DNA from 2 places in the Sporanaerobacter sp. genome. Region 1 is predicted to be linked to the other one. Evidence: a T-box and tRNA genes for the amino acid it is inferred to sense, from the RefSeq annotation. Region 1 holds a T-box; the other holds one or more tRNA genes.
The links. The T-box of region 1 lies ahead of aspS (aspartate--tRNA ligase). A T-box ahead of a tRNA ligase gene usually reads a tRNA of that ligase, here a tRNA-Asp.

Region 1 (15,327 bases):
ATCATCTACAATTGGAAGGGAAAAGAAATATAATCCATTTATAATTAATTGAGAATATTTTTTAACGTCTTAGGGAATTTTAAGATTAGAACCTAGGAGGTGAAGTTATGAAAAAGAAATCGTTTTTTTCAAATGAATCAAGAGAGAATATAGATATACGTGATATTGATGAATTGATAGAAATGGGACTAGATATGGATGAAATAGCTAAAGAACTTGGTATTTCTAAAAAACATGTAGAGAGTTTGATAAAAGATATAGATAAAGATTTTTGAGGAGAAAAAAATTATGGTTTTAGTTTATTTAGATGGTCATGATTTTACTTATGAGGTAAATGAACTAGTAAAGCTTTTTTTCTTTGGTGAGGAAATAAGTTTTATTCAAACTGAAAATGAATATACGGGAGAAGGGTTTTTGATAAAAAATCATCTTATAAAGGTAGAGGATGATTATTCAGCTATTGCGATAGTTGTCTATAATAACGATGTGATAAGCAAATATAAAGTAGATTCTATAAATAATATTGATATAAAACGTGATGAAATAGTGAAAAAAATAAAGATAGGTATAAAACAATCTATTTATGTAGCTTTATCAAATATACTAGAAGTAAAAGTTCCTTGGGGAATACTTACAGGAGTAAGACCTACTAAAATTGTTCATGATCTTTTAGATAAAGGTTTAGATGAAAATAGTATATATGATATATTAACAAAAGAGTACAAGCTTTTTCCCTACAAGGCAAATACAATTATTGATATAGCAAAGATACAGAGAGAATATATATATCCACTTTCAAAGGACAGATTTAGTCTTTATGTAAGTATACCTTTTTGTCCTACTAGATGTATATATTGTTCTTTTCCTTCAAATTCAATGGATGTAGGGAGAAAATATGTAGATGTATATACAGAAAAGATAATATATGAATTAAAGTCCATAAGTAAGTGTTTAAATGATAAGAAAATACACACAGTTTATATAGGAGGGGGTACTCCTACAGCTATTCCTACAAAAAATCTTGATAGTATAATAAAAAGCATATATGAATTGTATGGTAAGGAAAATATAAAGGAAATAACTGTAGAGGCTGGAAGACCAGATACTATAGATAAGGAAAAACTACAAATGTTAAAGTCCAATGACATAAATAGGATAAGTATAAATCCTCAAACTATGAATGAGGATACTCTAAAAATAATTGGTAGAAAGCATACTGAAAAAGATATTATAGAAGCTTTTGCTTTAGCTAAGAATATAGGATTTGATGTTATAAATATGGATATAATAGTAGGATTACCTGAAGAGGGTACCGATGAATTGGCAAATACTTTAGATAAGATATTAAAATTGAATCCTGAAAATTTGACAGTTCATACACTTGCAATTAAAAGAGCCTCTATATTTAGTAAGAGTATAAAGAATTTTTCCATAGAAAGCCAAAGTACAATTGAAAATATGTTGGATATGAGTAGAAAATATGCAGAAAGAATGAATTTAAGGCCTTATTATTTATATAGACAAAAACATATGCTAGGAAATTTTGAGAATACAGGATATTCTATAGAAGGAAAAGAATGCATATACAATATGCTTATTATGGAGGAAAAAGAGACTATATTGGCTGTAGGAGCTGGTGGAGTGTCAAAGATATATTATCCTAATGAAAATAGACTGGAAAGGGTACCAAATGTAAAAAATTTAAAAGATTATTTGGAAAGAATTGATGAAATGGTAGAAAGAAAGAGAATGTACATTGACACAATTTAATATTTATTTTATAATTATTAAAAGCATATGTAAAGACGAGGAAAAGAAATAGTAGTTAAATCTCTTGGCTATAGAGAATCGGTGGTGGTGGAAATCCGATGCCAATGTTTAATGAAGACATCTTTGAGTCGATGAACTGAAACTTAAGTAGGTTCATTCGCTAAATGCGTTATCTATTTTGAGTGAGGAATTACCTAATTAGGGTGGTACCGCGAGATATGGCCTCTCGTCCCTGTAACAAGGAACGAGGGGCTTTAATTATTAAAGGAGGTTTAGAATATGGGTGAAAAAATGGGAAATTTAAGAAGAACTCATATGTGTGGAAATTTAAGAGTATCTAATATTGGTGAAGAAGTAGTTTTGATGGGCTGGGTGCAAAAACAGAGAAATTTAGGTTCTCTTATATTTGTAGATTTAAGAGATACAACAGGAATTGTTCAAGTAGTATTTGATGATACTTTGTCAAAAGAAATATTTGAAAAAGCAGAGAAAATAAGAAGTGAATATGTCATTGCAGCAAAAGGAAAGGTAAGAAAAAGAGAGTCAATAAATAATGATATTCCTACAGGAGAAATAGAAGTTTTAGCAAGTGAGTTAAAAATATTAGATGAAGCTGAGACACCACCAATTTATATCAAGGATAATGATGATGTTTCTGAATCCATGAGATTAAAATACAGATATTTGGACTTGAGAAAGCCTTCTATGCAAAAAAATTTGAAGACTAGACACAAAGTAGCAAAAGTCATAAGAGAATTTCTTGATGAGAACAATTTTGTTGAAATAGAAACTCCAATGCTTACTAAACCTACTCCTGAGGGAGCTAGAGACTATTTAGTCCCAAGTAGAGTAAATCCTGGGCAATTTTATGCACTTCCACAATCACCACAACTTATGAAACAGCTTTTAATGGTGTCTGGAATGGATAGATATTATCAAATAGTAAAATGTTTTAGAGATGAAGATTTAAGAGCTAATAGACAACCAGAATTTACTCAAGTAGATATGGAAATGTCTTTTGTAGATGTTGATGATGTAATTGAGTTAAATGAGAGATTGTTATATAAACTTTTTAAAGAAATAAAAGGTATAGAAATAGAATTGCCAATAAATAGAATGACTTACAAAGAAGCTATGGAGAGATTTGGTTCAGATAAGCCAGATTTAAGATTTGGATTTGAACTTGTCAATATAAGTGATATAGTAGCAAATTCAAGTTTTAAAGTTTTTAGTGAAACTATTTCAAACAACGGAGAAGTTAGAGGAATAAATGTAAATGGCTATGGAGATAAATTTTCACGAAAAGATATTTCAAAATTAGAAGAGTATGTAAAAACTTTTGGAGCTAAAGGTCTAGCGTGGATAAAGATAACCAATGAAGGAATTACTTCTCCTATAGCTAAATTTTTAGGGGAAGAAGAGCTAAATGAAATAATTAAAAGAATGAATGGTAAAGAAAATGATCTATTATTATTTGTTGCAGATAAATCTAGTGTGGTATTTGATAGCCTTGGAAATCTGAGAATTGAAATTGCAAAAAAACTTGATATAATAGATAAAAATGATTTAAAACTTATATGGATAACAGAATTTCCATTGTTTGAATATGATGATGAAGAACAAAGATATGTAGCTAAACACCATCCTTTTACGCATCCTATGGATGAAGATATTGAACTATTAGAGACAGAACCAGAAAAAGTAAGAGCTAAAGCTTATGACATAGTTATCAATGGAGATGAAATGGGTGGGGGAAGTATAAGAATTAATAATAGAAAATTGCAGGAGAGAATGTTTAAAGCACTAGGATTTACTATGGAAGAAGCTTGGGATAAATTTGGATTTTTACTTGAAGCTTTTAAATATGGAACACCTCCTCATGGTGGATTGGCATATGGGTTTGACAGGTTGATTATGTTGTTTACAAATAATGACAATATAAGAGATGTAATAGCATTCCCTAAAACTCAAAGTGCAACTTGTCTTTTGACTGGTGCACCAACAGATGTTAGCGTAGAACAACTTAAAGAGGTTCATGTGAAGTTAGATATAAAAGAATAAATACCAGGGCTTATTGCCCTGGATATTATTAATTGAAGGTGATGTGTAAATGGATAATCCTTTTATGAGAACAGAATTGTTGTTAGGCAGTAGAGCTATGAGTAAACTAAGAGAATCAAGGGTATGTATATTTGGAATAGGAGGAGTAGGCTCTTTTGCTACTGAAGCGTTGGTGCGTTCAGGAATTGGAAGTATTGTGTTGGTTGATTATGATACAATAGATATTACAAATATAAATAGACAAATTCATGCTAATTTCAACACAATAGGAAGAGCCAAGGTAGAGGTTATGAAGGAAAGAATACTAGATATAAATCCTTCAATAGACATAGAAATTTATAATGTGCGATTGGAAAAATCTAATATAGATGAATTAGTATCTAAAAAATATGATTATGTAGTGGATGCTATAGATACAGTATCTTCTAAACTGGATTTAATAGAGAAATGTAAAAATTTAAGTATACCAATTATAAGTTCTATGGGTGCTGGAAACAAATTAAATCCTACAAGTTTTAAAGTGGGAGATATTTATAGTACTAGCGTATGTCCTCTAGCTAAAGTCATGAGACATGAGCTTAGGAAAAGAGGAATAAAAGATTTAAAGGTAGTTTGGTCAGATGAAAAACCTATTAAAGCCAATATAGAGGGAAAAGATTGCAGAAAATCAAGTCCAGGAAGTATTTCGTTTGTCCCATCTGTAGCAGGTCTTATTATTGCTTCAGAGGTAGTTAAAGATTTAATTGGCAAGGAGGCATAAAATGGAGCAAGTAGGTTTGGTTACTAAAATTGATGGCAATATGGCTGAAGTAGAAGTAAAAAGAATGTCAGCGTGTGGTCATAGTTGTGAGAATTGTTCAGGTTCATGCAATGTTCCTGGTGTTAAAGTTCATTTACCCAATACTTTGAATGCTAAAGAAGGAGATTATGTAGAGATAAAAGTGAAAACAAAAAGTGTATTGAAGTACACAATTTTAATATATATGATTCCATTTGTCATGCTTATTTTAGGTATAGTTCTAGGTATGTATATATTCCAATCAATAGGAATAAAAAGCTATGAAAATTTTAGTTTTTTATTAGGGCTTGTTTTTCTAACTATTGCATATATAATTTTAAAAAAAATTGATAAAAAGGTTGAGAAAGATGGGGAACTCACTTTTGAAATGACAAGAAAAATTTAAATTTAGGGGGTATAGATTTGAATAAGGACGTTGACGATAGAGTTGCAATAATAAATCGTCTAAAAAGAATAGAAGGACAAGTAAAAGGAATACAAAAAATGGTAGAAGAAGGCAAGTGTTGCAATGACATACTTATTCAAATTGCTGCTGCTAGATCAGCACTAAATAAGGTTGGAGGTATAATATTAGAAGGTTATATGAAAGATTGTATTAAAGTTTCTTTAATTGATGAAACAGATGAAAAGGTTTTAGATGAACTAGTTGATACTATAATAAAATATACAAAGTAATCTAAGACTTATTTTTTACTCTTTTAATGGATTTGCTCAAGCTAGATGATATGATAATTCCCATAGCAATAGCTACAGCTATAAATATAGTTTCAGTTCCTATATTAGCTGCATCATTAAATCTTTTTTCTGTTATAGCTAGCATAGTATAATACATTCCAGAGCCTGGAACCAAAGGAACAATACCAGGTATTATAAAAACGGTAGCTGGTTTCTTTGAGTTCCTGGCTAGCATTTCTCCAAGGATTCCAACTGTAAGTGCACCGCAAAAAATACCTAAAATAGTAGAAGAAAAAATATTGGTTATTTGAATATAAATAACCCATCCTATGGCACCTGTTATTCCGGATTTCAATATTGAATTTTTTGGAATACTAAAAAATATAGCAAATCCTATTGTACATATAAATGAGAAAAAGAATTGTTTTATAATTTCCAATTAAATCACTCCTTTAAAATATATTTTCAATACTAACCCTACTCCAAAAGCAATAGAAAGAGCTATAACTATGGCTTCCATACCTCGTGAAAGACCAGATATGAAGTCCCCGCTCATAGTGTCTCTGATTGCGTTGGTTATAGCTACTCCTGGTACTAATGGCATTATTGCACCAATTATAATTTTATCGACATTTTCTCCTAAACCTATTTTCACAAGCAATATAGATAATGCGGAAGCAATAGCTGCACCGCAGAAGTTACTTATAAAGAATGTTATATTGAATTTGCACAATTTAGTAGTAAATATTAATACAAATATAGTAACCATAAAGCTTGCCATAAAATCCCAAAGGTTTGCCCCAAACAAGAGAGAGAAAAAACCTGCAGCGAGACTTCCCCATAATATTTTTATTGTGTTTTCATATCCAGTAATTTTATCAATTTTTTTTAATTCATTTATACCTTCTTCTATGGACAGATCTGATTCTGCAAATTTTCTTGAAAAATTATTTATCATATCTATTTTGTTTAAGTCAATTTTAATAGTTTTTATTCTCTGGACATATGTCATGATTTCATTTCCATATTCTAGAGATACAAAAATGCCTGTTGGAGTTACAAAGGATTCTACATATTTTGTCTTTTTTCTAGATTTACATATCCTATTTACAGTATCTTCAACTCTGTAAGTTTCTGCTCCGTTTTTTAGCATTATACTCCCTGCTAAGATTGCAAGAGATAGAAGTTCTTTTGTTTCTTTTTTTTCATTTTCTAAATTATCTACCATTTTTTCTTTTTCACCCCTATTATTAAAACAATTTAACTTGTAAAAATATTATGAAATTTATATAATATAATAGGAAAACAAATACTATTTAAATCTAAGTCTAAGTCTATTATATTATTAAATGGCAGTAAAAGAAATACATAAGAAATAAATACAATAAGAAGGGAGATAAAATATGGATTTTACAAATTTAAGAAAATATGATCCAGAAGTTATGAAAATTGTTGAATTAGAAACAAATAGGCAAAGAAATAAAATTGAGCTTATTGCTTCAGAAAATTTTGTGACTCCTCAAGTAATGGAAGCTATGGGTAGTCAGCTTACAAACAAATATGCTGAAGGTTATCCAGCTAAAAGATATTATGGTGGTTGTGAATATGTAGACATGGTAGAGAATTTAGCTAGGGAAAGATTAAAAAAATTATTTGGAGCAGACCATGCAAACGTTCAACCTCATTCTGGTTCTAATGCCAATTTAGGAGTTTATTTTGCAGTTCTTGAACCTGGAGATAAAGTTCTTGGTATGAATCTTTCACAAGGTGGACATTTAACTCATGGTAGCCCTGTAAATATTTCTGGTACTTATTTTAATTTTGTTGCATATGGAGTAGATAAAGAAACGGAAACAATAGATTATGATGAATTAATGGAAATAGCAAAAAGAGAAAAACCAAAATTGATTGTAGCAGGAGCAAGTGCTTATCCAAGAATTATTGATTTTGCAAAATTTAGAGAAATTGCCGATGAAGTAGGAGCATATCTTATGGTTGATATGGCTCATATTGCAGGACTAGTTGCAGCAGGTCTTCATCCAAGTCCAGTTCCTTATGCAGATTTCGTGACAACTACAACTCATAAGACTTTAAGAGGACCTAGAGGTGGTGCTATACTTTGTAAAGAGGAATACGCAAAAAAGATAGACAAGGCTATATTCCCTGGAATTCAAGGCGGACCACTTATGCATGTTATTGCTGCTAAAGCTGTTAGTTTTGGAGAAGCTTTGACAGATGAATTTAAAGAATATCAAAAACAAATTTTAAAGAATTCAAAAGCATTATCAGAGGCGTTGTTAGAAAAAGGTTTTAGATTGGTATCTGGTGGCACTGACAATCATCTAATACTTTTAGATGTTAGAAATAAAGGATTAACAGGTAAAAAAGCTGAAGCATTGCTAGATGAAATTGGAGTTACAACTAATAAAAATACTATTCCATTTGATCCAGAAAGTCCTTTTGTGACAAGTGGATTGAGAATAGGTACTCCAGCAGTTACAACTAGAGGAATGAAAGAAGAAGATATGAAAGAAATAGCAGAGATAATAAGTCTTGCATTGGATGAAGAAAACAATAGAGATGATATAAGAAGTAAAGTCAAAAATTTATGTGAGAAATATCCATTATATGAATAAAAGATTGACGCCTACAGTTTTCACTGTAGGCGTTTTAAATTTTAGCATATTCAAATTAATTTAAGGAAATATTATTTAAGAACAGTATCTATTTACATAAAGCTATTACTATAATAAAATATACATAAGTAAAAAAACGAAAGGAATATATTATGGAACTAAAATCACTAGACAATGATAAAAATATTATTGAAAAAGTAAAAAAAGGCAGTATTGCCGAAGAACTAGGAATTGAACCTGGAGATATTCTTGTTTCAATTAATGATAACAAAGTTTTAGATATTATTGACTATAAATATTTAATATCTGATGATTATATTGTTGTGACTATTCAAAAAAAGAATGATGAGATATGGGATTTTGAAATAGAAAAAGATTATGACGAAGATTTAGGAATATATTTCACAAATCCACTTATTGATAGGGCTAAAAGTTGTAGAAATAAATGCATTTTTTGTTTTATTGATCAATTGCCTAAAGGAATGAGAAAAACACTATATTTTAAAGATGATGATTCAAGGCTTTCATTTCTTCAAGGGAATTTTATCACTCTAACTAATTTAAGGGATGATGAAATACAAAGAATTATAGATTATAGATTAAGTCCAATAAATGTTTCTGTTCATACAACTAATCCTGAATTGAGAATAAAAATGCTTAACAATAAAAATGCTGGGAAAATATATAGTATTTTAGAAAGGTTTAGTCAAGCTAAAATTGAGGTTCATTGTCAAATAGTTCTAGTTCCAGGAGTAAATGATGGGGCAGAACTTGATAGAACACTAGGAGATTTATCTAAACTTTATCCAAGCGTGAATAGTGTGGCAGTAGTACCGGTAGGTATTACTAAATACAGGGAAGGTCTTCCTAAACTTGAGCCTTTTAATGAAGTATCTTCCCTTGAATTTTTAAAATATATAAGAAATAAGCAGGAAGAATATTTAAAAAAGCTAGGTACCAGATTTGTTTTCCCATCTGATGAATTTTATGCAATGACTAATATTGATCCTCCATCTTATGAGGAATATGAGAAGTTTCTTCAGCTAGAAAATGGTGTAGGACTTATGAGACTTTTTTCATATGAAGTAGATAGGGAAATAGAGAAATTAAAAGATAATATAAGTTTAAAAAACAAGTATATTGTTGCAACAGGAACATTAGCTTATGAGTTTATAAAATCAATTTGTGACAAAGTCATGGCTAATATAAGTGGATTGGAAATAAAAGTTGTTCCAATAAAAAATTATTTTTTTGGAACGACTATTACTGTTTCAGGTCTTATAACAGGACAAGATTTGATTAATCAATTGAAAGAATATAAAAATTTTGATGCTTTAATAATACCTAATTCAATGCTTAGAAGTGGAGAAAAAGTTTTTTTAGATGATTTGACAATTGAAGATATTGAAAAAGTGCTAAATATTAAAGTTATTCCAACAAAGGTTAAAGGAAAAGATTTTATAAATATATTTACAAAGGATATGAGGTGATACTATGAGACCAGTTGTATGTATAGTTGGGAGACCAAATGTAGGGAAATCTACTCTTTTTAATAGAATAGTAGGTAGGAGAATTTCAATTACAGAAGATAAGCCTGGAGTTACTAGAGATAGAATTTATGCAGAGGCTGAATGGTTGAATAAATATTTTATTTTGATAGATACAGGAGGTATTGAACCATATAGTGAGGATACTATATTATCTCAAATTAGAAGACAGGCAGAGGTAGCCATAGATACAGCAGATGTGATACTTTTTGTTGTAGATGGGCTAGAAGGTATAACTGCTTCTGATAGAGAAATAGCAAATATGCTTAGAAAATCTGGGAAAAAGGTTATATTAGTTTGTAATAAGATAGATACACCAAAAACACCTCCTGATATATACGAATTTTATGAATTAGGTTTAGGAGACCCTGTAGTAGTATCTGCAGGACAAAGTTTAGGATTAGGAGATTTATTAGATGAAGTAGTAGAAAATTTTCCTGAGGACAAAGATACGGAGTATGACGAAGATACAATTAAAGTTGCTGTAATTGGAAAGCCAAATGCGGGGAAATCATCTCTTATAAATTGTATATTAGGAGAAGAAAGAGTCATTGTAAGCGATATACCTGGCACAACAAGAGATGCTATAGATACTTATTTCGAGTACAAAGATGATAAGTATGTGTTTATTGATACAGCAGGAATCAGAAGAAAGAGAAATATTGACGAAAATATTGAAAAATATAGTGTCATAAGATCTTTAACTGCTATAGATAGATCAGATGTATGTATATTGATAATTGATGCAACACAAGGGGTTACAGAACAAGATGCTAAAATAGCTGGTCATGCTTATGAAAGAGGAAAAGCTCTTATAATTGCCATAAATAAATGGGATTTAATTGAGAAATCAGATAAGACATATTTGGAATTTGAAAAAGAAGTCAGAAATGTTTTATCTTTCGTTACCTATGCACCTATAGTTTTAATATCTGCGAAAACTGGCAAAAGGGTAAATAAAGTTTTTGAACTAATAAAAGAAGTGTACAGTAGCTATACGAAAAGGATTAGCACAGGTATATTTAATGATATTTTAAATGAAGCAGTCATTTTAAATCAGCCACCAACAGATAAGGGAAGACGATTAAAAATATATTATGGAACACAAGTAGGTATTAAACCACCAAAGTTTGTCATATTTATTAATGATAGAGAACTTTCACATTTTTCTTATGAGAGATATTTAGAAAATCAGATCCGTCAAAATTTTGGATTTGAAGGCACTCCAATCCAGCTTGAATTTAAAGAAAAGGGGGATTAATTTGAACAAAATTATACTTATAGCTATTATTTCTTATTTTATCGGAAACTTTTCCTCTGCATATATTTTAGGAAAAGCATGTAAAAACAAAGATATAAGGCAGTATGGAAGTGGCAATGCTGGTGCAACAAATGCGTTAAGGGTTTTTGGAGTTAAAATAGGCCTTATATCATTTATTTTAGATATTTTAAAAGGAATCATTGCTGTAAACATAGGAAATTATTTTATGGGCTACAATGGAGCATTAATTGCAGGAGTGTTTGTAGTTATAGGCCATGATTGGCCAGTATTTCTAAAATTCAAAGGTGGTAAAGGCATTGCGACTTCACTTGGCGTTATGTTATATCTACATTTACCTACAGCTATTATTTGCATAGCTATAGGATTTACTATCATAGGTATGACAAGGTATGTATCCCTAGGTTCAATAGTAGCAACCTGTCTAGTACCGATTTTAGGAATCATTTTAAAGAAACCTTTTGACTTGAAATTTTTCATTTGTACAATTGTATTAGCTTCAATGGCAATATTTAGGCATAGAAGTAATATAAAAAGACTTAAAAATGGAGAGGAGTCAAAATTGGGTGAAAAAGTAAAATAAACTAATGAATAAATATAGGAGGTTTGACATACATGGTAGAAAAAATTGCAGTTATAGGGGGAGGAAGTTGGGGCACTGCTTTAGCTATACTTCTTTCTAAAAAAGGATGCGAGGTTGATCTATGGGTAAGAAGTGACAAGCAATGTGAAGAGATGAGAACATCTAGAGAAAATTTAAAATATTTGCCAGGAGTGATTATTCCCAACAATGTAAATTTAACTTCAGATTTTGAAAAAGCTATTTATGACAAAGATATTCTAGTAATGTCCGTTCCTTCTCATGCTGTAAGAGAAACTTTAGCAAATGGGCAAAAATGCATAAGACAAAATCAGATAATTGTAAATGTGGCAAAAGGAATAGAAAATGAGAGCCTTATGAGAATTTCTGAAATTGTTAATGAAATCCTTCCAGAAAATAAGTATGCTATTCTTTCAGGACCATCTCATGCTGAAGAAGTTGCAAGGGATATCCCTACTACTGTAGTTGTAGCATCAAAAGAAAAGGAGGTTGCCCAGTATATACAAGATGTATTTATGGCACCTAAATTTAGAGTTTATACAAATCCTGATGTCATAGGAGTAGAACTGGGTGGGTCCTTGAAAAATGTAATTGCTCTTGGAGCAGGAATTTCAGATGGACTAGGATACGGTGATAATACTAAGGCTGCTCTTATGACAAGAGGAATAATTGAAATGGCTAGGATTGGAGAAAAAATGGGTGCTAATTATGAAACTTTTGCAGGTCTTGCTGGTATTGGAGATTTAATAGTTACATGTACAAGCATGCATAGTAGAAATAGAAGAGCTGGTATACTTATAGGAGAGGGCAAGAGTTTAGAAGAAGCTGTTGAAAGTGTAGGAATGGTAGTAGAAGGTATAAAAACTACTAAATCTGCCTATGAACTTTCTTTGAGATATAAGGCTACGATGCCTATTACTAAAGAAATATATGAAGTTCTCTATGAAGGAAAAGATGTAAGAAATTCTGTTGTGAATTTAATGCTTAGAGATAAAAAACATGAAATGGAAGATATAGCTAAAATTTTAGATAGTGAATGGTAAAGACATACTTATAAGTATGTCTTTTATTTTTATGGCGTCTGTCATATTCTCAAGCTAAGTACATATATATAATGTTAGGAAACCAATATATAATTGGAATACAATGAAAAGGAGGTAAAATGGTGGAGAAATTTGACATATATAAAGATATTGCTGAAAGAACAGATGGAGATATCTATGTTGGGGTAGTAGGACCTGTAAGAACTGGTAAATCAACTTTTATTAAACGTTTCATGGAACTGTTGGTTATTCCAAATATAGAAAACAAGTATAAAAAAGAAAGAGCTAAAGATGAATTACCTTTAAGTGGAGCAGGAAAAACTATTATGACAACAGAACCAAAGTTTGTTCCCAATGAAGCCGTAGAGCTTACTCTAAAGGATAATGTCAGATTTAAATTAAGAATGGTAGATTGTGTTGGCTACTTAGTTAAAGGTGCTATTGGGCATGAAGAAGATAATATACCTAGAATGGTTACTACACCATGGTATGAAAAAGAAATACCTTTTGAAGAAGCAGCAGAGATAGGAACAAGGAAAGTGATAACAGATCATTCTACTATTGGAATAGTTGTTACTACGGATGGCTCTATTACAGATATAGACAGATCAAATTACATAAAAGCTGAAGAGAGAGTAATAAATGAACTAAAAGAATTGGAAAAACCCTTTATAATTCTTTTGAATTCTAAACATCCCAATTTAGATAGTACAATTGCTTTAAGAGAAAGTCTTGAAGAGAAGTACAATGTTTCTGTAATTGCAGTGGATTGCTTAAACATGGATATAACTGATGTGGAAAAAATATTTGAAAAAATACTCTATGAATTTCCAGTCAAAGAAATCAAAATAAATTTACCAGGTTGGATGGAAGGATTAAATAGAAATCATTGGATAAAATCTAATATTTTAGAATCTTTGAAAGAGTCTATTGAAACTCTTCAAAAGTTAAGTGAAATAAATTCTGTTGTAGAAACTTTAAGTGAACTTGAAACAATAAAGGAAACTAGAATTAAAGAGATAAATTTAGGAGAGGGAGTAGCTAATATAGATATAGTTTTGGAAGATAGTATGTTTTATAATGTTCTGAAAGAAATTACAGGATATGGTATACAGGGTGATTATCAGCTTATAGGTCTTATTTCTAAATTATCTCAAGCAAAGCATGAGTATGATAAAATAGAAAAGGCCTTGACAGATGCTAAAGAATTTGGATATGGCTTGGTAAGCCCAAGTTTAGATGAACTTGAATTAGATGAACCAGAGATATATAGGCAGGGGAATAGATTTGGAGTAAAGCTAAAAGCTAAAGCACCATCGCTTCATTTAATAAGAGCAGATATTACTACCGAGGTATCCCCTCTTATAGGAACAGAAAGCCAAAGTGAAGAGTTAGTTAAATACTTTTTAGATGAATTCGAAGGAGATCCATCTAAAATATGGCAATCAAATTTATTTGGAAAGTCATTATATGATCTTGTAAATGAACAACTACAAGGAAAACTTGATATGATGCCAGATGATGTAAGACGGAAGATTAGAAAAACGCTAGAAAGAATAATAAACGATGGAAGCGGAGGCCTCATCTGTATTATAATCTAATATAGATAAGGAAAGTTTAAAAATAAGAGGATAGAAAATTTTAATTTTCTATCCTCTTATTTATGGTCGGGATGACTGGATTTGAACCAGCGACCCCAAGTCCCCCAGACTTGTGCGCTACCATACTGCGCTACATCCCGATGACATAATTATATTATATATTAGGATTAAGTGTTTGTAAAGTAGGTTTAAGTAAGTGTAGATATGTGTTATACTTAATAATAATAAATACTAATATAGATGGAGGTATTCAATTGATAGTATATATTAAGTATTTTTTGCTTATGTTATTTATGGTCAGTGTCATTGGATATATATTTGCAGTACTTAAAGAAAAACTATATCTTAAAAACAATATTATTCTGATAAATAAAAAATCCATAACTCAAGAACATATTGATGAAGCTGATATGAAAGAATTTGTTTTTGATGGGTGCAAGGTGAAGTCAGGGGATGAAATAAAAGTAGTACTAAAAGGCAAGCAAAAATTAGAGGGCATAGTTATTGGAGCAAAGAAAAAGGAAAGAGCTATACTCATGGTTACTCATGATGATAAGATAAGGAAGTTAAATATTGATAATATCATTAAATTTAAAATTGTAAGTAAATATGGAAAGTTTTTTTAAAATTTTAAAATGGGTCTTAAGACCTAAAAAAAATTTTAAAGTTTTGAAGGAAAAATAGAAGAAATAGAGAATTAGTATATAAGGTTAATTATTCATGAAGGATGGTATAATATGTCAAAAGGAAAAAGAGATAAAAAACGAAAGAGAAAAAAGTGGATTAGAGCTGCGTTTATTTCTTTTATTCTTATCTATTTGATATTTAGAAGTGTTCCAGCATTATATGCATCTAATTTAAAAACTGTCCTTGTGGAAGAGGGTACTATAGAAGATAGTGTTCATTTTTTAGGAATTGTAGTTAGAAATGAAAGAGTATATAGAGCTGACGGAGATGGGGAAATAAGCTTTTTTAAAAATGAAGGAGAGAGAGTTAAAGTAGGAGCAAAAATAGCTGAGTTATCACTTAAAGAGGAGGATTCCTCTTTAGAAAGTGAACTAGAAGAAGTAAATAAAAAGATAGAATCTATAGAAAAGGTAAATAAGCAAAAAGAAATAGCAAAGAAAGATGAAATTAAATCTGAAAAGAATACTGAACTTGTTATTGCGGAACTTCAAGATAATATAATAAATGGGAATTATGATGAAACTGCACAATTGAAAGAAGAGCTATATTGTTCGTTAGGAAAGAAAAACAACGCTATAGGTGAAAACACTCTTGCCAATCAGAGTTTAGATAATTTAAGAAAGAAAAA
Region 2 (15,327 bases), 470 kb from region 1:
ACCCCCTGCTTGTAAGGCAGGTGCTCTCCCAGCTGAGCTATGCGCCCTTATTTTTAAATATGTAGGCTGGCAGGGGTGGCAGGACTCGAACCCACGACATTCGGTTTTGGAGACCGACGTTCTACCACTGAACTACACCCCTATAGCCAAGACCAATAAAAAGTTTGGTGGGCCTTCAGGGACTCGAACCCCGGACCTGCCGGTTATGAGCCGGACGCTCTAACCAACTGAGCTAAAGGCCCAAACTAACTACTGGCGGAGAAGGAGGGATTTGAACCCTCGCGCCCCGTGAAGGACCTACTCCCTTAGCAGGGGAGCCTCTTCAGCCACTTGAGTACTTCTCCGTATATTTGCAAATGGCGGAGAGGGTGGGATTCGAACCCACGTGGGCCGGAAGACCCTAACGGTTTTCAAGACCGCCCCGTTATGACCGCTTCGGTACCTCTCCATATGGTGACCCATCGGCGACTCGAACGCCGGACACCCTGATTAAAAGTCAGGTGCTCTACCGCCTGAGCTAATGGGTCATATTTTTAAGTTTATCGCAGTACTTATTTTACTGCTTTGATAACAATTAGCAATTCGGACTAAGCGATTCACACAAAATCGAAATACACGATTTTGGTTCTCTGCTTATGCCAATTGAGCTAATAGGTCAAAGTATAAATGGCTGGGATGGCAGGACTCGAACCTGCGGAATGCTAGAGTCAAAGTCTAGTGCCTTACCGGCTTGGCTACATCCCAACAATAATGGTGCACCTAGGAGGATTCGAACCCCCGGCACACGGATTAGAAGTCCGTTGCTCTATCCAACTGAGCTATAGGTGCTCGTCTTTTGGAGCGGGTGAAGGGAATCGAACCCTCGCAACCAGCTTGGAAGGCTGGGGCTCTACCACTGAGCTACACCCGCATATTTGGTGGAGGAGACTGGATTCGAACCAGTGAAGGCTGAGCCAACGGATTTACAGTCCGTCCCCTTTGGCCAACTCGGGAACTCCTCCCAATATGGAGCTGGTGAGAGGACTTGAACCCCCAACCTACTGATTACAAGTCAGTTGCTCTGCCAATTGAGCTACACCAGCATAACTATTAAGATCGAAACTTCAAAAACTGAGATACTATTCTAGGCGGCTCCGACTAAGCGATTCACGCAAAATCGAAATACACGATTTTGGTTCTCTGCTTATGCCAATTGAGCTACACCAGCATAACTATTAAGATCGAAACTTCAAAAACTGAGATACTATTCTAGGCGGCTCCGACATTTGTAATTTTCTGTCGAAGACAGAATAAATGGCGACCTGGAAGGGACTCGAACCCTCGACCTCTAGCGTGACAGGCTAGCATTCTAACCAGCTGAACTACCAGGCCACATTAGCCTTGCGGCAATTTTAAATTATAACTTTCAACCCTTTAGGTTGGATTTGGTGGGCGCAATAGGGCTCGAACCTATGACCCCCTGCTTGTAAGGCAGGTGCTCTCCCAGCTGAGCTATGCGCCCAAAGTATGGTGACCCTACCGGGATTCGAACCCGGGTTACCGCCGTGAAAGGGCGATGTCTTAACCGCTTGACCATAGGGCCATCAAATTGTAATGGTTGCGGGAGCTGGATTTGAACCAACGACCTCCGGGTTATGAGCCCGACGAGCTACCAGACTGCTCCATCCCGCGATGATATTTAATTGGTGCCGGGAACCGGAATCGAACCGGTACGATCTTTTAGGGATCGCAGGATTTTAAGTCCTGTGCGTCTGCCTGTTCCGCCACCCCGGCAATATTTTGGCTCCTGGGGTGGGACTCGAACCCACAACCTACCGGTTAACAGCCGGTTGCTCCGCCATTGAGCTACCCAGGAATATTTATCTGGCGATGTCCTACTCTCCCAGGGCGTTGCCACCCAAGTACCATCGGCAGCTAAAGAGGCTTAACTTCTGTGTTCGGTATGGGAACAGGTGTGACCCTCTTGCTATAATCACCAGGTAAAGCCTTTCGGCAATTGTAAATTACAAATGAACTACATTCGCAATTTTTTCAAAATCTTGATTTTGAAAATCTAACACAGTAAGATAATTGGTCAAGCCCTCGACTTATTAGTATCCCTTAGCTAAAGATATTGCTACCCTTATACCTGGGACCTATCAACCAAGTGGTCTACTTGGAGTCTTACCTTAAAAAGTGGGAAATCTCATCTTGAGGGGGACTTCGTGCTTAGATGCCTTCAGCACTTATTCCTTCCAGACATAGCTACTCAGCTGTGCCTCTGGCGAGACAACTGATGCACCAGCGGTCTGTCCATCCCGGTCCTCTCGTACTAGGGACAGCTCCTCTCAAATTTCCTACGCCCACGACGGATAGGGACCGAACTGTCTCACGACGTTCTGAACCCAGCTCGCGTGCCTCTTTAATGGGCGAACAGCCCAACCCTTGGGACCTACTCCAGCCCCAGGATGAGACGAGCCGACATCGAGGTGCCAAACCTCCCCGTCGATGTGGACTCTTGGGGGAGATAAGCCTGTTATCCCCGGGGTAGCTTTTATCCGTTGAGCGATGGCCCTTCCACTTGGAAGCCACCGGATCACTAAGTCCAAGTTTCCTTCCTGCTCCACTTGTAGGTGTCGCAGTCAAGCTCCCTTCTGCCTTTACACTCTTCGCACGATTTCCGACCGTGCTGAGGGAACCTTTGAGCGCCTCCGTTACTCTTTAGGAGGCGACCGCCCCAGTCAAACTGCCCAACTGACAGTGTCCCAAGACTGGATTCACAGTCTCTGGTTAGAATTTCAGCATTGCAAGAGTGGTATCCCAAGGTTGACTCCACCAAAGCTGGCGCCCTGGTTTCCAAGTCTCCCACCTATCCTGTACAAGCAATACCAAAATCCAATGTCAGCCTACAGTAAAGCTCCACGGGGTCTTTCCGTCCTGTCGCGGGTAACTCGCATCTTCACGAGTACTACAATTTCACCGGATCCCTTGTTGAGACAGTGCCCAAGTCGTTACACCTTTCGTGCGGGTCGGAACTTACCCGACAAGGAATTTCGCTACCTTAGGACCGTTATAGTTACGGCCGCCGTTTACTGGGGCTTAAGTTCAGAGCTTCGCTTGCGCTAACCCTTCCCCTTAACCTTCCAGCACCGGGCAGGTGTCAGCCCCTATACATCGTCTTTCGACTTAGCAGAGACCTGTGTTTTTGGTAAACAGTCGCTTGGGCCCATTCACTGCGACCAATCAAGGCTTACGTAGCAAGTACTTCACCTCAATTGGCACCCCTTCTCCCGAAGTTACGGGGCTATTTTGCCGAGTTCCTTAACAAGGGTTCTTCCGCACATCTTAGGATTTTCTCCTCGCCTACCTGTGTCGGTTTGCGGTACGGGTACCTAACATACTCGATAGAGGCTTTTCTTGGCAGTGTGGATTCAGCTGCTTCGCTACTTAATTTTCGCTCCCCATCACTTCTCAAGACTCTCCTACGGATTTGCCTATAGGAGCTCTCTACAAGTTTGGACGCACTCAACCAACGGTGCGTTCAGCCTATCCTCCTGCGTCACCCCATTTCTCAAACGCATGTAGGTAGTACAGGAATCTCAACCTGTTGTCCATCGCCTACGCCATTTGGCCTCAGCTTAGGTCCCGACTAACCCTGAGAGGACGAGCCTTCCTCAGGAAACCTTAGGCTTTCGATGGGTAGGATTCTCACCTACCTTATCGCTACTCATGCCAGCATTCTCTCTTCTGTACAGTCCACCACTCCTTACGGTATAGCTTCAGCCCGTACAGAATGCTCCTCTACCGATGCAAATGCATCCCACAGCTTCGGTGATAGGTTTGAGCCCCGGAAATCTTCGGCGCAAAGTCACTCGACCAGTGAGCTATTACGCACTCTTTAAATGAGTGGCTGCTTCTAAGCCAACATCCTGGTTGTCTGTGTAACCTTACATCCTTTTCCACTTAACCTATACTTAGGGACCTTAGCTGGTGATCTGGGCTGTTTCCCTTTTGACCACGAAACTTATCTCCCGTAGTCTGACTCCCAAGAAACATGACTATGGTATTCGGAGTTTGATAGGTTTTGGTAACACTACGTGCCCCTAGACCATTCAGTGCTCTACCCCCACGTCACTTATCTTGAGGCTAGCCCTAAAGCTATTTCGAGGAGAACCAGCTATATCCGGGTTCGATTGGAATTTCACCCCTACCCACAGGTCATCCGATAGTTTTTAAACACTAAGCGGTTCGAGCCTCCACGAAATTTTACTTTCGTTTCACTCTGCCCATGGGTAGGTCACCCGGTTTCGGGTCTACGATATACAACTAAACGCCCTATTAAGACTCGGTTTCCCTACGGCTCCACTACTTAATAGCTTAACCTCGCTATATATCGTAACTCGCTGGCCCGTTCTACAAAAAGTACGCGGTCGCACATATAAAGTGCTTCCACTGCTTGTAAACATAGGGTTTCAGGTTCTATTTCACTCCCCTCCCGGGGTTCTTTTCACCTTTCCCTCACGGTACTTCTTCACTATCGGTCACCAGTTAGTATTTAGCCTTGGGAGGTGGTCCTCCCTGCTTCCCACAGGATTTCACGTGTCCCGTGGTACTCTGGATCACGGCTATAAGCTATTTTGTTTCGCCTACAAGACTATCACTTTCTATGGTAGGCCTTTCCAGACCTTTTCGACTACAAAATATACTTATTTTATGCCGGTCCACAACCCTCATAGAGAAAACTCTACGAGTTTGGGCTCTTTCCCGTTCGCTCGCCGCTACTTAGGAAATCGAATTTTCTTTCTCTTCCTCAGGGTACTTAGATGTTTCAGTTCCCCTGGTGTTCCCTCATCTACCTATGTATTCAGTAGATGATACCTAAAGTTTGTTTAGGTAGGTTTCCCCATTCGGAAATCTCCGGATCAAAGCTTGCTTGCAGCTCCCCGAAGCGTATCGGCGCTTACCCCGTCCTTCATCGGCTACTGGTGCCAAGGCATTCACCCTATGCTCTTATTAGCTTGACCAGTGAAAATTGTATTATATATATAAGACAATTTTATATATAAGACAATTTTTTCTTACTGTGTAGTTTTCAAAGTTCAAATAAATTTAAATTAAAACAGCGTGAAACTAATCTCCTTAGAAAGGAGGTGATCCAGCCGCACCTTCCGATACGGCTACCTTGTTACGACTTCACCCCAGTCATTGACCCTACCTTCGGCGGCTGCCTCCTTACGGTTAGCTCACCGACTTCGGGTATTGTCAACTCCCATGGTGTGACGGGCGGTGTGTACAAGACCCGGGAACGCATTCACCGCGGCATTCTGATCCGCGATTACTAGCAACTCCGGCTTCATGTAGGCGAGTTGCAGCCTACAATCCGAACTGGGATCGGTTTTGTGGGATTAGCTCCTTATCACTAAGTGGCTGCCCGTTGTACCGACCATTGTAGCACGTGTGTAGCCCAGGACATAAAGGGCATGATGATTTGACGTCATCCCCACCTTCCTCCGATTTGTCATCGGCAGTCTCTTTAGAGTGCACAGCCTAACTGTTTGCAACTAAAGACAAGGGTTGCGCTCGTTGCGGGACTTAACCCAACATCTCACGACACGAGCTGACGACAACCATGCACCACCTGTCTCCCCAGTCCCCGAAGGGAAGGAACTATCTCTAGTTCGGTCCGGGGGATGTCAAGCCCTGGTAAGGTTCTTCGCGTTGCATCGAATTAAACCACATGCTCCGCTGCTTGTGCGGGTCCCCGTCAATTCCTTTGAGTTTCAGTGTTGCCACCGTACTCCCCAGGCGGAGTGCTTAATGTGTTAACTGCGGCACCGAGGTTTGACCCCCGACACCTAGCACTCATCGTTTACGGCGTGGACTACCAGGGTATCTAATCCTGTTTGCTCCCCACGCTTTCGTGCCTCAGCGTCAGTTACAGTCCAGAGAGTCGCCTTCGCCACTGGTATTCCTCCTAATATCTACGCATTTCACCGCTACACTAGGAATTCCACTCTCCTCTCCTGTACTCAAGCCTCACAGTTTCAAATGCTTACCACGGTTAAGCCGTGAGATTTCACATCTGACTTACAAGGCCGCCTACGCACCCTTTACGCCCAATAAATCCGGACAACGCTCGCCCCCTACGTATTACCGCGGCTGCTGGCACGTAGTTAGCCGGGGCTTCCTCCTAAGGTACCGTCATTATCGTCCCTTAGGACAGAGCTTTACGATTCGAAAACCTTCATCGCTCACGCGGCGTCGCTGCATCAGAGTTTCCTCCATTGTGCAATATTCCCCACTGCTGCCTCCCGTAGGAGTCTGGACCGTGTCTCAGTTCCAGTGTGGCCGTTCACCCTCTCAGGCCGGCTACCCATCGTCGCCTTGGTGAGCTATTACCTCGCCAACTAGCTAATGGGACGCGAGGCCATCTTGTACCGCTAAATCGCTTTGACTTGAAAGTCATGCGACTTTCAAGTATCATAGGGTATTAATCCCGGTTTCCCGAGGCTATCCCCTAGTACAAGGCAGGTTCCTCACGCGTTACTCACCCGTCCGCCGCTAAGAAATACATAATTCCATCCGAAGATTTCTTTATGTATTCTTCGCTCGACTTGCATGTGTTAGGCACGCCGCCAGCGTTCGTCCTGAGCCAGGATCAAACTCTCATAAAAAAGTTTTACCTGTCTTAAAAATTTTAATTAAACTCAAGGATTGTTTCACGCTGTTCAATTTTCATGGTTCTGTCACAGTTGACTTTTATAATATAGCATAGTTTTTTTGGTTTGTCAAGTTTTTATTTCATTTTTTTATTTCATTTATTACTTCAACTTGTTTATGCTATATCAGCGACAACTCTTAAAAATATACCAGGTTTTTTTCACTTTGTCAATAGGTTTTTTCTTTTTTTATTTTAAATTTTTTTTTGCCTATTATGTAGCATAAAACGATATATATTGTTAGAATATAATTGAATATATGATTTTGAAAGTGGTGATATATTTGGATTTACGTCAATTAGAAACATTTGTGGAAGTATCAAAGCTAAAAAGTTTTTCAAAAGCTGCAGAAAAACTTTTCATTACACAACCTACTGTTACTAGCCACATACAAAATTTAGAGAAGGAACTCGGAACGGTACTTATCAATCGTTCAGGTAAAAACATGACCCTCACAGAAGCGGGAAGTATATTATATAAGTATGCAATAAATATTATAAATACTTGTGAAATGGCTAAATTTGATTTAGATTCCTATAGAGGAAAAGTACAAGGTCATTTAGATATTTGTTCTAGCTCTGTACCACGAAAATATGTATTACCTAGTATATTGAAAGAATTTATCACAATATATCCTGATGTAACTTTTTCATTGAAAGATAAAGACTCAAAGGAAGTTGTTAAAAGTATATTGAAAGGTGAAACAGACTTTGGCATAGTAGGTGCTAAATATCAATCAAATCATCTAGAATACATTGAATTGATTGAAGATAAATTGCTATTAGTTACCCCTAATAATAACGAGTTTCCTGCAGAAAATTATAGTATTCTAGACACAAGCGTACTCACAAAATATAAGCTTATCTTAAGAGAAAAAGGCTCTGGAACAAGAGAACTTCTCGAAAATGAATTGGATAAAAATAAAATTTCACGCAGTCAATTAAAAACTATAGCTTATGTAGAAGATGCTGAAACCATTAAAACTTTAGTTTCTTTAGGGGTAGGAGTAAGTTTTCTTTCAGAAAGGGCAATTCAAGAAGAGTTAGCTTGCAACAAATTTAAAGTTTATAATGTTAAAAACTTAAATCTAAATAGAAAGTTTTATTTTGTCTATCACAAAAGTAGACAATTATCGCCTTTGTGCGAAACTTTTAAAGATTTTATATTAGAATACATATCAAATATTTCTATTTAAAGAACTTAATTTGAAAAAAATATGTTTTTGCATAAAAAAATCAGGCTATAGCCTGATTTTTTATGCATTGTAAAATGCTTTATATCCTCTATAAGTCATATAAACATCTGCCTTGCTTACAGCTTCATAAGGTGCATGCATGCTAAGTACAGGAACTCCACAGTCGACTACTTCCATGCCATAATTAGCTAAAATGTAGGCAATAGTTCCTCCGCCTCCTTGATCAACCTTTCCCAATTCAGCAGTCTGCCACATAACATTAGCTTCATTAAATATTCTTCTAATATCTCCTATATATTCAGCATTTGCATCATTAGACCCACCTTTTCCTCTTGAGCCAGTATATTTAACCAATGCAATGCCCTTGCCTAAATATGCACTATTTCTTTTTTCAAATGCATCTGCATAATTTGGGTCATATCCAGCAGCTACATCTGAAGATAGAACTCTTGAATTAGCTAAAGCTCTTCTAATTTTAATATTGTTTGCATTTTCATCTAGAAGATATACTATTTCTGCAACAGTATCTTCAAAAAATCTAGAATGCATACCTGTATTTCCTACGCTTCCTATCTCTTCTTTGTCTACAAATAGTCCTACAGCAGTTCTTTCAGGATTCTCAACTTCTAAAATTGCTCGTAAAGAAGTATAAGCGCATACTCTATCATCATGCCCATAGGACAATACAAGGCCTCTATCTATACCTAAATCTTTTGCCTTACCTGCTGGTACAGCTTCGATTTCAGCTGTAGTAAAGTCTTCTTCTGTTATGCCATATTTATCATTTAATATCTTCAATACATTTAACTTTACTTTTGAATCTATATCATCTGATGTATAAGGTATGCTACCTATGATAATATTTAAACCTTCTCCTGCTATTGCCTCATCTAATTTTTTACTTCCTTGGTCTTTTGCCAAATGTGGCAATAAATCAGATATGAAGAATACAGGATCATTCTCGTCTTCTCCAATAACAATATCCACTTTTTCTCCATTATTTTTGATAATTACTCCATGTAGTGCAAGTGGTAGTGAAACCCATTGGTACTTTCTTATCCCACCATAATAATGGGTTTTTAAATATGCCATGTCTGAATCCTCATATAACGGATTTTGCTTTAAGTCTAATCTTGGAGAATCTATATGAGATCCTACTATATTCATTCCAGCAGATATGTCTTCTTTTCCAATTATAAACAATGCAACCCCTTTGTTTTTATTGTTTGCATACACCTTCATTCCTGGTGCCAATTTTTTATTTGAATTCATTATTTCATCTAGGGATTTAAATCCTTTTGCTTCAGCTCTCCTTATTATATCTTTTGTTGCTTCTCTTTCAGTTTTGCCATCATCTAAAAATTTCTTATAATCTTCATTTACTTCAAATAGTTCTTTTTCTTCTTCAGCTGATAGTGCATCCCATACATTTTTAAATTCAAATGTCAAATTTTCTTTTAATTGTTTTGCGTCTTTTTTGTTTGTCATTTTAGTCCCTCCATCTATATAGTTTTAATATTATTTTTATAAGCAAAAATGGCAGCTTGTATTTTGTCACTAACATCAATTTTTTTAAAGATATTAGATACATGATTTTTAACTGTCTTTTCGCTAATAAATAGCCTATCTGCAATTTCCCTATTATTTAAACCTTCAGCTATTAGTGTTAAAACTTCATACTCTCTTTTAGTTAAAGATTGAACTTTTTTATAATCTCCACTTTTATCAGTTTCTTCAGAATTTAGCTCTTCCACTAATATTGAGGCCACACTAGGTTGTATATAAGTTTTGCCATTTTTCACATCTCTTATGGCCTTGATTAGACTGTCTGCATCTGAATCCTTTAATACATATCCATTTGCTCCCATCTTCATGGTTTCTAGTAGATATCCTCTATCATCATGAATTGTAAGCATGATGATTTTTGAATTTATCCCTAAATCTTTGAGCCGTCTTAATGCATCTATGCCATTAGATTTAGGCATATTTATATCTAAAAGTATGACATCTGGTTTACATTCCAAGGCTTTTTCAACTGTTTCTTCCCCATCTCCTGCTTGGCCGATGACATTGATATCATCTTCAAGTTCTAATATCTGCTTTAATCCCTCTCTTAAAAGTACATGATCATCTGCTATCATGACTGTAATATTATTCTCCTTCATGGACATTTTCCTCCTCACTTAATGGTATAGAGAGATATACTTTGGTTCCCAGGCCCGGAGATGATGTTACCTTAAATTTTCCATTTAAGAGTTCAGCCCTTTCTTTCATACTTATTAATCCAAAACCACCAGAATGTAAATCCCTATCAATTGGATTTCTCGAAATATCAAATCCATCTCCATCATCATCTACTATTAAATTTAACCTAGTTAAAGTCTTCTCTATCTTTATATCTACATTTTTTGCATGCGAATGTTTCTCGATATTGTTGAGGGATTCCTGCATTATCCTAAAAACAGCAATTTTTATCACTGATTCAACTTTGTTCATATCACCTACTGTATTCAAGTTCACATCAATTCCACTTTCTCTTTCAAAATTATAAATATATCTTTCTAAAGTAGGTACTAATCCTAAATCATCTAGAGACATGGGTCTTAAATCATAAATAATTTTTCTTATACTTTTCAAATTTCCCTTTGCTATATCTTTTAAATTGACCAATTCATACTTAGCTCTATCCTTATCAGAATCTATAAGTCTTTCACAGAGTTCAGCTTTTACTAAAATATTAGCCATTGACTGAGCTGGCCCATCATGCATATCTCTTGCTAGACGTTGTCTTTCTTCTTCTTGAGCTTCTATTATTTTGATACCTAAGTATTGTTTTTTGCTCAAATCATCTACAGCAACTAAAATATCATCTAAATTGCCTTTTAAGTATTCTATTGCAACACCTACTTGCTTATTAATCTTTTCTGCTTTTTCTAAAACTATCAAAGACTCTTTGTATCTTATTTCTAACTCTCTTCTTTTTTCAATGAGTGTTCTCTCTTCTTCTCGTTTCAGCGTGAGCAATACTCTTAAATCATTAGCCTTTTCATAGGCCTTTCTTATAGCTTCTTCATTATAAACTTGAAAGTTCTTGCTAACATTTGCTAATTTCATTCTGCTCTTCTTGTCTTCTACTTCTAAATTATCCACTTCATCAACAACTTCATTGACTCTTATTTTGACTTTTTCTAGTTCTTCTTCTATGTTTTTGCACTCTCTTCTAGCATGCTCTGTTATTTCAAAAATCTCTTCCCTATTTTTTTCTATAGCGTCTATTGTTTCGTTAAGTATTTGATTTATCCTTTTAACATCTAAGACAGAATCACTCATTTTTTACACCTCTAATTCTTCTACAATTCCATTTTTACTAATTCATCTTTTTCTTCATCACTTAAAACCTTCTCAAGGTCTATTAGTATAAGTAATCTTTTCTCATCTAACTTTCCTACGCCTGTAATATATCTTTTATCTACACTCGATATAATGTCTGGAGCAGGGTCTATATCTTTGTCATCTAATCTTACAGTTTGTGAAGCTTCATCTACAACAAATCCAACTTGCTTATCTTTTAAATTTATAATGATTATCCTTGTGTCATTAGTAATCCCGTTGTCTTTTAAATTAAATCTTTTCCCTAAATTAACTATAGGTATTACTTTCCCTCTAAAATTTATTATACCTTCTATAAAGTCAGGAGTATTTGGAACTTTTACAGACTCTTGATATGGGCCAATTTCTTTAACATTCATTATATCTATGCCATATTCTTCTTTGCCTAGTTTAAATACCACATATTGTTGTTCTGCCATTTTTCATCCCCCTTTATTCCGTTTTGTATAAGTAAAATATACTTTTCTACTTATAATTCTACATAATTATTCAAATTCCTCTTTTTTTAAAAAAAGCACACTTTCGTGTGCAAAGCGTGCTCTTTACCTTACAATTATACCTTTTTTTATAACTTTTTCAACATGATTTATACCAAAATGATATATTATATAATTTAAATTTGGAGAATCAAATATGACAATATCCGCTTTTTTCCCTTTTTCTATACTACCTATTTCCTTCTCTAACCCTATGGCACAAGCCCCATTTATTGTTACTGCAGTTATGACTTCTTCTGGTATAAGCTTCATTATAAGTGAAGCAAAACTCATTACCAACTGCATATTTTCCGTAGGGCAGCTACCTGGATTGTAATCAGTGGAAAGAGATACAGGTATACCCATTTCTATCATTTTTCTTGCTTTTGCAAAATTACCAGTCTGTAAATTGAAAGATGTTGCTGGCAATAAATTGGCTATCACTTTACTTTCAGCCATCTTTTTCATTCCTTCTTCGCTAGCAGCTACAAGATGATCTGCAGTTATACAACCTACTTCTGCAGCCAATTCAGCACCGCCTAGTGGCTTTATTTCATCTGCATGAATTTTAGGAATTAAGCCATATTTTTTGCCTGCATTTAATATTTCCCTTGATTGTTCTACACTAAAAACACCTTCCTCACAAAACACATCACAGAATTTCGCCAGTTTTCTATTACTTACTTCTGGAATCATTTCTTCTATCAATAGATCTACAAATTCATCTGAATTCGCTTTGTACTTTTCTGGTATTGCATGAGCTCCTAAAAAAGTGGAAACTATATCTACAGGATGATCTTCATTTAATTTTTTTGCTACTTCTAACTGTTTCAATTCAGTATCAAAATCATCTATTCCATATCCACTTTTTGCCTCAACAGTTGTCACTCCGTAAGAAAGCATGATATCTAAACTTTTTTTTGCTTTTTTATAAAGTTCTTCAAAACTTGCCTCTTTAGTTGCTTTGACAGTACTGTGTATTCCTCCACCCATTTTCAATATATCCAAGTATCCCATTCCATTTAATTTCATAGCTAGTTCGTTTTCCCTTGAACCTCCATGAACTAAATGAGTATGAGAATCTACAAGTCCAGGAGTTACAGTTTTCCCATTTGCATCAATAAATATTGTTTTTTCATCTACATCTATGTGGGATGGAAGTTCTCCTTTTCCCACATAGATGATTTCATCTCCATTTATAGCTACAATTCCATTTTGAATTAGACCAATATCTCTCATTTCTTCTTTAACCCTAGGTCTATTTGGGCCTTCCATGGTTATCAAATTGGAAATATTTTTTATAACTACAGTGGCTCTCATTTTATCACCTTATTCAAATATTCTATTTTCTAGTATTTGTCCATAATCAAAGTTTTCAATTTTTAAATAATAATCAGCACAGTCAATAAGAGCATTCATAGGTACTAATCCTATTATTTCACTCCCTATGACATTTACACCATATCTATTTGCTTCTCTTTCAATCATGTCAAATACTCTATATAGAGGTGTCTTTGTATAGTCTACCATGTTCATTGTTACTTGAACAATATCTCTTTCTTTTATCTCTATGCCTAAAGCCTTGCAATACTTTAATCCTCCGCTACTTGCTCTTACAGCTTTAGCTATTTTTTTAGCTATAGTTATATCGTTAGTTCCCAAATTTACATTAAATGCAACTAATGGCATTCTAGCTCCTACTGCTGTTACACCAGATTTAATATTTAACTCAGCTGGCCCAAAGTCTGGCTTCCACATTTCTTCTTTTAATTTCTCAGCCATTCCTTCATATTGGCCTTTTCTAACTTCTGCTAAATTTTCTCTATGAGAAGCTGTTGCAGATTTTTCATAGAGAAATACAGGTATGTTTAATTCTTCGCCTATTCTCTTTGCCAATTTTTTGGATAATTCTACAGCCTCTTCCATAGTCACATCAGATATAGGAATCAAAGGTATAACATCTGTTGCACCCATTCTTGGATGTTCTCCTGTATGTTTTGTCATATCAATTAGTTCAGAAGCTCTTTTACATGCATTAAATGCAGCTTCAAGTACCTTTTCTGGCTCTCCAATGAAAGTAACTACTGTACGATTGTGATCTTTGTCTGAAGAATAATCAAGTAGCTTCACACCTTCTACTTTTCTTACTTCGTCCAATATTTTTTCGACCAATTCTGTATTTCTACCTTCACTAAAATTTGGAACACATTCTATAAGTCTAGCCATTGAATCTCCTCCTACTAAAAAATTTATTTATTATATTTTTCATAAGTTTCATCAACTAATTTTCTTACAAGTTCATCATTTGCTACGTAAGGAATAGTTATATGATCTGTTTTTTCATGTTTTTCATTATATTCAATACAAGTTTTTATTGAATTTTCATTTCTAGCCCAAGATCTTCTTGCTACTCCTCCCATGACATCCCAAGGCATAGCAGTATTTATGATTTGGTCAACTCTTTCGCTTCCATCAAGTACTAGTCCAAATCCTCCATTGATAGACTTCCCTATACCTACTCCACCACCATTGTGTAGAGCGATTAAGCTCATTCCTCTTGCAGCATTTCCTGCATAGCAATGAGTAGCCATATCAGCCATTATATTGCTTCCGTCTTTTATATTTGCAGTTTCTCTAAATGGTGAATCTGTTCCACCTGTATCATGATGATCTCTTCCTATCATTACGGGGCCTATTTCTCCATTTCTTACCATTTCATTGAATTTAAGAGCAATATCTCTTCTACCTAGTGCATCTTGATAAAGTATTCTTGCTTGAGTTCCTACAACCAAAGCATGTTTTTCTGCATCCCTTATCCAAATATAATTGTCTCTATCTTGTCCACGTCTATTTGGATCTATACAATCCATTGCAGCCTTATCAGTTTTTATCAAATCTTCATGTTTTCCACTTAGGCATACCCATCTAAATGGTCCATATCCATAGTCAAATAGCATTGGTCCCATTATATCTTCTACATAAGATGGGAATATGAACCCTTCGCTTTCATCAACTCCATTTTTAGCTATTTCTTTAGCTCCTGCATCGAATACTGCTTTCATAAAGCTATTTCCATAGTCAAAGAAATAAGTTCCTTTATCTACCAATTCTTTTATCAATTCAAAATGATGTCTCAATGTCTTGTCTACAAGTTTAACAAATTGTTCTTTATCTGTATTTAACATTTCTGTTCTCTCATCAAAAGTCAAACCTTGAGGACAATATCCTCCATCATAAGGTGCATGACAAGAAGTTTGGTCTGATAAAAGATCTATTTTTATATCTTTTTTAACTACATATTCAAGTAAATCTACAATATTTCCATGATAAGCTATAGCTATAGGCTCTTTTTTCTCTAAATATTCATTAGCTATACAGAATATTTCATCTAAATCATCTGAACATCTATCTATCCATCCTTGATCCAATCTAGTTTTTATTCTCGAATAATCAACTTCAGCTATTATTCCAACACCATTAGCTATTTCTATAGCTTTTCCTTGAGCTCCACTCATTCCTCCCAATCCAGAACTTACAAATAAATGTCCTCTTAAATCTCCATCTTCTG

Region 2: it has a tRNA-Asp gene. The T-box ahead of aspS (aspartate--tRNA ligase) is inferred to sense a tRNA for this amino acid. The anticodon was not compared.

What each region holds. Positions count from the first base shown of each region.
Region 1 covers NZ_CP181252.1:2,229,897-2,245,223, reverse strand. The annotation lists gene ACFWUA_RS11335 (MBL fold metallo-hydrolase) at 1-52, shown strand, start outside; gene ACFWUA_RS11330 (hypothetical protein) at 108-275, shown strand; gene hemZ (coproporphyrinogen dehydrogenase HemZ) at 289-1,770, shown strand; T-box leader at 1,800-2,007, shown strand; gene aspS (aspartate--tRNA ligase) at 2,050-3,831, shown strand; gene ACFWUA_RS11315 (ThiF family adenylyltransferase) at 3,881-4,591, shown strand; gene ACFWUA_RS11310 (SoxR reducing system RseC family protein) at 4,593-5,015, shown strand; gene ACFWUA_RS11305 (metal-sensitive transcriptional regulator) at 5,033-5,305, shown strand; gene ACFWUA_RS11300 (threonine/serine exporter family protein) at 5,307-5,744, opposite strand; gene ACFWUA_RS11295 (threonine/serine ThrE exporter family protein) at 5,745-6,533, opposite strand; gene glyA (serine hydroxymethyltransferase) at 6,709-7,941, shown strand; gene ACFWUA_RS11285 (DUF512 domain-containing protein) at 8,094-9,431, shown strand; gene der (ribosome biogenesis GTPase Der) at 9,436-10,749, shown strand; gene plsY (glycerol-3-phosphate 1-O-acyltransferase PlsY) at 10,751-11,350, shown strand; gene ACFWUA_RS11270 (NAD(P)H-dependent glycerol-3-phosphate dehydrogenase) at 11,383-12,411, shown strand; gene spoIVA (stage IV sporulation protein A) at 12,534-14,012, shown strand; tRNA gene ACFWUA_RS11260 (tRNA-Pro) at 14,076-14,152, opposite strand; gene ACFWUA_RS11255 (hypothetical protein) at 14,267-14,638, shown strand; gene ACFWUA_RS11250 (HlyD family efflux transporter periplasmic adaptor subunit) at 14,750-15,327, shown strand, end outside.
Region 2 covers NZ_CP181252.1:1,756,100-1,771,426, reverse strand. The annotation lists tRNA gene ACFWUA_RS08730 (tRNA-Val) at 1-47, opposite strand, end outside; tRNA gene ACFWUA_RS08725 (tRNA-Trp) at 68-142, opposite strand; tRNA gene ACFWUA_RS08720 (tRNA-Ile) at 166-242, opposite strand; tRNA gene ACFWUA_RS08715 (tRNA-Ser) at 254-344, opposite strand; tRNA gene ACFWUA_RS08710 (tRNA-Ser) at 358-448, opposite strand; tRNA gene ACFWUA_RS08705 (tRNA-Lys) at 452-527, opposite strand; tRNA gene ACFWUA_RS08700 (tRNA-Gln) at 668-744, opposite strand; tRNA gene ACFWUA_RS08695 (tRNA-Arg) at 752-828, opposite strand; tRNA gene ACFWUA_RS08690 (tRNA-Gly) at 837-910, opposite strand; tRNA gene ACFWUA_RS08685 (tRNA-Tyr) at 916-1,001, opposite strand; tRNA gene ACFWUA_RS08680 (tRNA-Thr) at 1,007-1,082, opposite strand; tRNA gene ACFWUA_RS08675 (tRNA-Asp) at 1,295-1,371, opposite strand; tRNA gene ACFWUA_RS08670 (tRNA-Val) at 1,426-1,501, opposite strand; tRNA gene ACFWUA_RS08665 (tRNA-Glu) at 1,508-1,582, opposite strand; tRNA gene ACFWUA_RS08660 (tRNA-Met) at 1,595-1,671, opposite strand; tRNA gene ACFWUA_RS08655 (tRNA-Leu) at 1,684-1,773, opposite strand; tRNA gene ACFWUA_RS08650 (tRNA-Asn) at 1,781-1,855, opposite strand; rRNA gene rrf (5S ribosomal RNA) at 1,862-1,980, opposite strand; rRNA gene ACFWUA_RS08640 (23S ribosomal RNA) at 2,071-5,003, opposite strand; rRNA gene ACFWUA_RS08635 (16S ribosomal RNA) at 5,123-6,653, opposite strand; gene ACFWUA_RS08630 (selenium metabolism-associated LysR family transcriptional regulator) at 6,982-7,893, shown strand; gene ACFWUA_RS08625 (aminopeptidase) at 7,954-9,381, opposite strand; gene ACFWUA_RS08620 (response regulator) at 9,396-10,058, opposite strand; gene ACFWUA_RS08615 (sensor histidine kinase) at 10,045-11,223, opposite strand; gene ACFWUA_RS08610 (chemotaxis protein CheW) at 11,244-11,702, opposite strand; gene hutI (imidazolonepropionase) at 11,826-13,079, opposite strand; gene ftcD (glutamate formimidoyltransferase) at 13,089-13,985, opposite strand; gene ACFWUA_RS08595 (urocanate hydratase) at 14,009-15,327, opposite strand, start outside.